2 regions of the Streptomyces sp. NPDC031100 genome follow, and region 1 is predicted to be linked to the other one. Evidence: riboswitches for the same ligand, from Rfam matches in the RefSeq annotation. Region 1 holds a riboswitch; the other holds the start of a gene.
What was found. Region 1 has a riboswitch for glycine ahead of gcvT (glycine cleavage system aminomethyltransferase GcvT). Riboswitches for the same ligand answer to the same signal wherever they lie in the genome.
Positions count from the first base shown of each region.

Region 2: another riboswitch for glycine. It lies ahead of gcvP (aminomethyl-transferring glycine dehydrogenase); the one in region 1 lies ahead of gcvT (glycine cleavage system aminomethyltransferase GcvT).

Region 1 is NZ_JBVIGN010000004.1:532,635-536,031, reverse strand. It holds gene ACZ5DS_RS14335 (enhanced serine sensitivity protein SseB) at 1-617, opposite strand, end outside; gene ACZ5DS_RS14330 (AAA family ATPase) at 691-1,359, opposite strand; glycine riboswitch at 1,537-1,637, shown strand; glycine riboswitch at 1,638-1,750, shown strand; gene gcvT (glycine cleavage system aminomethyltransferase GcvT) at 1,792-2,910, shown strand; gene gcvH (glycine cleavage system protein GcvH) at 3,026-3,397, shown strand, end outside.
Region 2 is NZ_JBVIGN010000013.1:9,826-13,222, reverse strand. It holds gene gcvP (aminomethyl-transferring glycine dehydrogenase) at 1-2,037, opposite strand, end outside; glycine riboswitch at 2,212-2,306, opposite strand; gene ACZ5DS_RS31730 (PRC-barrel domain-containing protein) at 2,426-2,797, shown strand; gene ACZ5DS_RS31725 (DNA polymerase IV) at 2,889-3,397, opposite strand, start outside.

The DNA of each region.
Region 1 (3,397 bases):
TCGACGCCGACGAACATCACCGGGTCGGCCGTCTCGACGGCGGCCAGGCAGCGGCGGGCGCTGAGGACCACGCCCGTGGCGGCGAACTCGGCGGAGGCGGCGGAGAGGAAGTCGACCGGGTCGTCCTGCCAGTCGGGCTCGAAGAGGCGGACCCGGCCCCCGGTGCTGGGTCCGTCCAGCGGCGTGCGGCCCGCGCGGCACAGCTCGGCCACCGCCTCGGGCGGCAGCGGCACGCCGACCACGCCGTCGGGGTTGACGGCGATGCCGACCTGCGGGGGCAGACCGCGGGCGAACTCCACCGCCGGGGCGATGGTGTACGACATGTGGGAGCCGGTCGCCTGGCGGAGCTGCTCCTCGGAGCTGAAGACCGGGACGTACACCTGGCCCTCGATCTCCAGGGTGGGCAGGTCGAGCGGGCCGCTCTGCGGGCCGCCCCCGTTCGGCAGCGGGATCCAGAGGAAGCTCCGGCCCAGGACCTCGATGATCCGGCCGCCGGCGGCGGGTATGCCGAGGGAGGCCGAGAGCACCTCCTCCAGCTCGTTGCCGGGCCAACCGCCGTGCGGGTGGGGGTGCGCCTGTGCCGGGAAGTCCGCGGGAGTGTCCGCCGGGAAGTCCATCTGCCTACCGCCTGCTGGGAACCATGCTGTGGATCAAAAGGCTAGCGGGTGCCTGTGACAGCGGCGGCTCCGCTCAGCCGGTGAAGGCTATGCGGTGCAGGACGTCCGCCGCGTCCCGGTCCAGCAGCACGGCCGAGCCGCAGCCGGCGGGCAGCTCGCCCCGCTCCACCGCGCGCAGCAGGCGGCCGGTCGTACGGCGGTGGCGGCGGAAGGCGTACCGGGACACGCCGCGGCCGCGCTCGCGCTGGCCGTCCCGGGCGGTGCCGGGGGTGACGTCGAGGAGCAGCAGGTGCAGGGTGCCGCCGCGGCGGCGGGCCTCGCGGGCGAGCCAGGCGCGCACCCAGGACTGGGTGCCGCAGTCGTGCACGACGACCCCGTCACCGGTGCGCAGGGCGCGGCGCAGCCCGGCGTAGTGGGCGAGGCGGACCAGCGGGCGGTAGAGCGCGTAGGGCAGGAGGCGGGGCATCCGGGCGTCCCAGCGGTCGCGGGTGTCCTGCGAGTCGATGCGGTGGCCGGGGACCGCGCGGTGCATCAGGGTGGACTTGCCGCTGCCGGGCAGGCCGGTGATCACCACCAGGTCACGGGCGCCGAAGAGCAGGGCGTGCGGGCTGTGGCCGGCACGGTCGCGCAGGTCGCGGACGACCGGGGCCGGGCGGTCGGCGCAGCGCTCGCGGGCCGGGGCGGAGGGCTGCTTCGGCACCGCGACGCCGGTGGTGGCGGCGTAGGCCGTGGTCCTGTTCACCGTGATCGTCCTCCCCTGTGTGCGTAGAGACCCCTTGCCCTTCGGATGTAAAGAGAAGGTAATGCGCCGTGTCCAGTGGTTCGGTGCGCGTACTGCCACAGCTCGGTTACAGATGCGGCCCTGACGGGTGGGGGCGCGGCGTGCAATGATGTGCCCGCCAACTGCATACCGGCCGCTTGAATCCGCGCGGGAGAGTCCCTGGCAGCACTGATGCCGGGGCGCCGAAGGAGCAAGTCCCTCCCTTGAATCTCTCAGGTCCCCGTTACCGCGCGGGCGAGGCACATCTGAAAAGCGGGCCGCTGTGTCAGCGGCTCCACCCAAGGTGCAAGCCGTGATCGTCCCTGTGGCGGTCTCGGCGAACCTCTCAGGTTCCGATGACAGATGGGGAGGAACTTCCTCGCCCGTCAGCCTGCCCTGGGAGACGACCGACCGATGAGCAGTACCGAACTCCGTCACACCGCGCTCGATGCCCTGCATCGCTCGCTCGGCGCGACGATGACCGACTTCGCCGGCTGGGACATGCCCCTGCGCTACGGCTCCGAGCGCGACGAGCACCTCGCGGTGCGCACCAAGGCCGGTCTCTTCGACCTCTCCCACATGGGCGAGATCACCGTGACCGGCCCGCAGGCCGCCGCCCTGCTGAACTTCGCCCTGGTCGGCAACATCGCCTCCGTCGGTGTCGGCCGCGCCCGCTACACCATGATCTGCCAGGCCGACGGCGGCATCCTGGACGACCTGATCGTCTACCGCCTCGCCGAGACCGAGTACATGGTCGTCGCCAACGCCTCCAACGCCCAGGTGGTGCTGGACGCGCTGACCGAGCGTGCGGAGGGCTTCGACGCCGAGGTGCGCGACGACCGGGACGCGTATGCCCTGATCGCCGTCCAGGGCCCGGAGTCCCCCGGCATCCTGAAGTCCCTCACCGACGCCGACCTGGACGGCCTGAAGTACTACGCGGGCCTGCCCGGCACGGTCGCCGGCGTCCCCGCGCTGATCGCCCGCACCGGCTACACCGGCGAGGACGGCTTCGAGCTGTTCGTGAAGCCGGAGCACGCGGTGGAGCTGTGGCAGGCGCTGACCAAGGCCGGCGAGGGCGTCGGCCTGGTGCCGTGCGGCCTGTCCTGCCGGGACACCCTGCGCCTGGAGGCGGGCATGCCGCTGTACGGGCACGAGCTGACCACGTCCCTGACGCCGTTCGACGCCGGGCTCGGCCGGGTGGTGAAGTTCGAGAAGGAGGGCGACTTCGTGGGGCGCGAGGCGCTCACCGAGGCCGCCGCCAAGGCTGAGGAGAACCCGCCGCGGGTGCTCGTCGGGCTGATCGCCGAGGGTCGCCGGGTGCCGCGCGCCGGGTACGCCGTGGTCGCGGGCGGCCAGGTGATCGGCGAGGTCACCTCCGGCGCCCCCTCCCCCACCCTGGGCAAGCCGATCGCCATGGCCTACGTCGACGCGGCGCACGCGGCGCCGGGCACCGAGGGCGTCGGTGTGGACATCCGGGGGAGCCACGAGCCGTACCAGGTCGTGGCACTGCCCTTCTACAAGCGCCAGAAGTAGACACTGGGCGCGGTCCGTCCCCGGGACGTGACGCTGCGCACATTCACCTGCTCATCAGCAGGTCCAGCAGTCCCCCATTCACCAGCACTCCCGCGCGTACAGGAGAATTCAGGCCATGAGCAACCCCCAGCAGCTGCGCTACAGCAAGGAGCACGAGTGGCTGTCGGCCGCCGAGGACGGCGTCTCGACGGTCGGCATCACGGAGCACGCGGCCAACGCGCTCGGCGATGTCGTCTTCGTCCAGCTCCCGGAGGTCGGTGACACGGTGTCCGCGGGCGAGTCCTGCGGCGAGCTGGAGTCGACCAAGTCGGTCTCCGATCTGTACTCCCCCGTGACCGGTGAGGTCACCGCGGTCAACCAGGACGTCGTCGACGACCCGTCGCTGGTGAACTCGGCCCCCTTCGAGGGCGGCTGGCTGTTCAAGGTACGCGTCACGGACGAGCCGGAGGACCTGCTCACCGCCGACGAGTACACCGCCTTTTCCGCC
Region 2 (3,397 bases), on a different contig from region 1:
GACCTGGCCGCCGGCCTCGTGGACCTGGGCGCAGATGTCGGCGACGTGCTCCTCGAAGACGCCGTGCGTGGACGGGTAGGTGATCATCAGGACCGCCAGCTCGTCGCGGTACTGCTCGATCTTCGCCCGCAGGTCCTCGACGTCGATCTCGCCGTCCTCGGCGGTCTTGACGACGACGACCTTCATCCCGGCCATCACGGCGCTCGCGGCGTTCGTGCCGTGCGCGGAGGACGGGATCAGGCACACGGTCCGCTGCTCGTCACCGTTGGCCCGGTGGTAGCCGCGTACGGCGAGCAGGCCGGCCAGCTCGCCCTGCGAACCGGCGTTCGGCTGGAGCGAGACCTTGTCGTAGCCGGTGACCTCGGCGAGACGTTCCTCCAGCTCGCGGATGAGCGTGAGGTAGCCCTCGGCCTGCTCGGCGGGCACGAAGGGGTGCAGCTGGCCGAACTCGGGCCAGGTGACCGGTTCCATCTCCGTGGTCGCGTTGAGCTTCATGGTGCAGGAGCCCAGCGGGATCATGCCGCGGTCGAGCGCGTAGTCGCGGTCGGCCAGCTTGCGCAGGTAGCGCAGCATCGCGGTCTCGGAGCGGTGCTCCTGGAAGACCGGGTGGGTCAGGTAGTCGTCGGTGCGCAGCAGCGCCTCGGGCAGGGTGTCCGCGGCCGTGGCGTCCAGCGCCTCGATGTCGCCGGCGACGCCGAAGGCGGAGAAGACCGCGTCCAGCTGGGCCCGGTTGGTGGTCTCGTCGCAGGAGAGGGAGACATGGTCGGCGTCGACCAGACGCAGGTTGACGCCGTTGTCCCGGCCCGCGGCGACGACCTCGGCGGCCTTTGCGGGCACGCGCGCGGTGAGGGTGTCGAAGTAGGAGCCGTGGACGATCTCGACACCGCCGGCCTTCAGGCCCTCGGCGACGATGGTGGCGTACCGGTGGGTGCGCCGCGCGATGGTCCGCAGGCCCTCCGGCCCGTGGTAGACGGCGTACATGCCGGCCATCACGGCGAGCAGCACCTGCGCGGTGCAGATGTTGCTGGTGGCCTTCTCGCGGCGGATGTGCTGCTCACGGGTCTGCAGCGCGAGGCGGTAGGCCTTGTTCCCGTCGGCGTCGACGGAGACACCGACGAGGCGGCCGGGCAGGCTGCGCGCGAACTTCTCGTGCACCGCCATGTAGCCCGCGTGCGGACCGCCGAAGCCCATCGGGACACCGAAGCGCTGGGTCGTGCCGACGGCGATGTCCGCGCCCAGCTCGCCCGGCGAGGTCAGCAGGGTGAGGGCCAGCAGGTCGGCGGCGACGGTGACGAGGGCACCCAGCTCGTGCGCCTGCTCGATGACCGGCTTGATGTCGCGAACGGCACCGGAGGCACCCGGGTACTGGATCAGCACGCCGTTGATCTCGCGTGCGGCGATGTCGGCCGGGATGCCGTCGCTGAGGTCGGCGACGACGATCTCCACACCGGTCGGCTCGGCGCGCGTCTCGATGACGGCGATGGTCTGCGGCAGGGCGTCCGCGTCGACCAGGAACAGGCCCTTCTTGTTCTTGCCCATGCGCCGGGACAGCGCCATCGCCTCGGCGGCGGCCGTGCCCTCGTCCAGCAGGGAGGCGCCGGAGGTGGGCAGACCGGTGAGGTCGGCGACCATCGTCTGGAAGTTCAGCAGGGCCTCCAGACGGCCCTGCGAGATCTCCGGCTGGTACGGCGTGTACGCCGTGTACCAGGCCGGGTTCTCCATGACGTTGCGCAGGATGACCGGCGGGGTGAAGGTGCCGTAGTAGCCGAGGCCGATCATGGAGCCGAGGACCTGGTTGCGGTCGGCGAGCGAGCGCAGCTCGGCGAGCACCTCGGCCTCGGTGCGGGCACCCGGCAGGTCAAGAGCGTCGGCGTTCTTGATCACATCCGGGACCGCGGCGGCGGTCAGCTCGTCGAGGGAGCCGTAGCCGACGTGCGCGAGCATCTTGGCCCGCGCCTCCGGGTCGGGCCCGATGTGGCGCTGCTCGAAGGGGATGCCCGCTTCGAGCTCGGAGAGCGGAGTGCGATGGGCGGTCATTGCGGAGGCCTCCTGGTCTGACGCGACCTTCGAGGGGCACCACGGCACGGTTGCCCCGACGGCCTCCCCCTCTGTCATCTCAACCTGAGAGCTTCACCGGACACCCGAGGGTCCCGGCTTTCACCGTCGGTGAGGGCGAGAGCCGTCGACGCTCGCCCTGCTTTCCAGAGTGACCTCGTCCGTGCGGTACGTGAGCCTGAGAGATTCCGGGGAGGATTTGCTCCTTCGGCGCCTCCGAGGTGGTCGGAGGACTCTCCCGCACGGGGTCAGCAGCCGCTGTCAGCCTACCAGCGAGGTCAACGCCTGGGCCCTCGAGTGGCCGCCTCCCTGAATGTGCTCTTTCGTAGTGCTTACGGATGAGTTGCGACCAAGTGGAGGGAGACGGACCGTGCAGACCGGCATCGATCCGCGCAACCTGATCGGCCGCAAGGCGTTCGACCGCAATGGCACCAAGATCGGCACCATCGACGAGGTGTACCTCGACGACGCGACCGGCGTGCCCGAGTGGGCGGCCATACGGACCGGCCTCTTCTCCCGGGACGCCTTCGTCCCCCTGGAGCCCAGCGAGCTGGTCGAAGGCGCCCTCCGGGTCCCCTTCGACCGCGCACTCATCAAGGACGCCCCCGACTTCGGCGTGGGCCGCCACCTCTCCCCCGAACAGGAACTCCAGCTCTACCACCACTACGGCCTGGACGTGTCCGCCGCTCCCCCGCCCCCGGACCGCGATTTCGGCAAACTGGCAGGCAGCGAGGAGGCCTAGGGATGGCCTAGGGACTCTTGCCGGCCCCTGGGGGCGCGGGGAACTGCGCGAAAAACCACGGCGAACCCGCACCCACCGAACGACCTCCCCCCTACAGACCGGTATCGACGTCCGACACCAGCGGCAACGGCTCCGCCGGCTCCAGCCCGGGATCGTCCACCCGAAACGTACGAACCCGCCCCGGCTCGGACTGCGGTGTCTCGAAGCGCACGGTGACCCGCCCCAGACCGCTGCCCTGCACCCACCCGTGCCCGTACTCGACGTGCCGCACGTCATACCCGGCACGCCACTGCCGCTCGGCCGGTTCCGGGTCCTCCACGGCCTCGGGCACGACCTCCTCCGGCCCCTCCGCGGACGCGGCCCGCTCGCCCGCCGCCTGGGCGAACAGGTCCTCCTGGGTGTAGTCGGCCAGCCCGGAGACGCCCACGCCGAGCAGCCGGACCCCGCCCGTGGTGTCCACCGACTCCAGCAGCCGTGCCGCAGCCTCCCGGATCACCGCCGGATCGTCCGTGGGGCCTCTGAGCGTCTCGGAGCGGGTCAGCGTCGAGAAGTCGTACCGCCGCACCTTCAGGACGATGGTGCGCCCGGACAGCCCGGCAC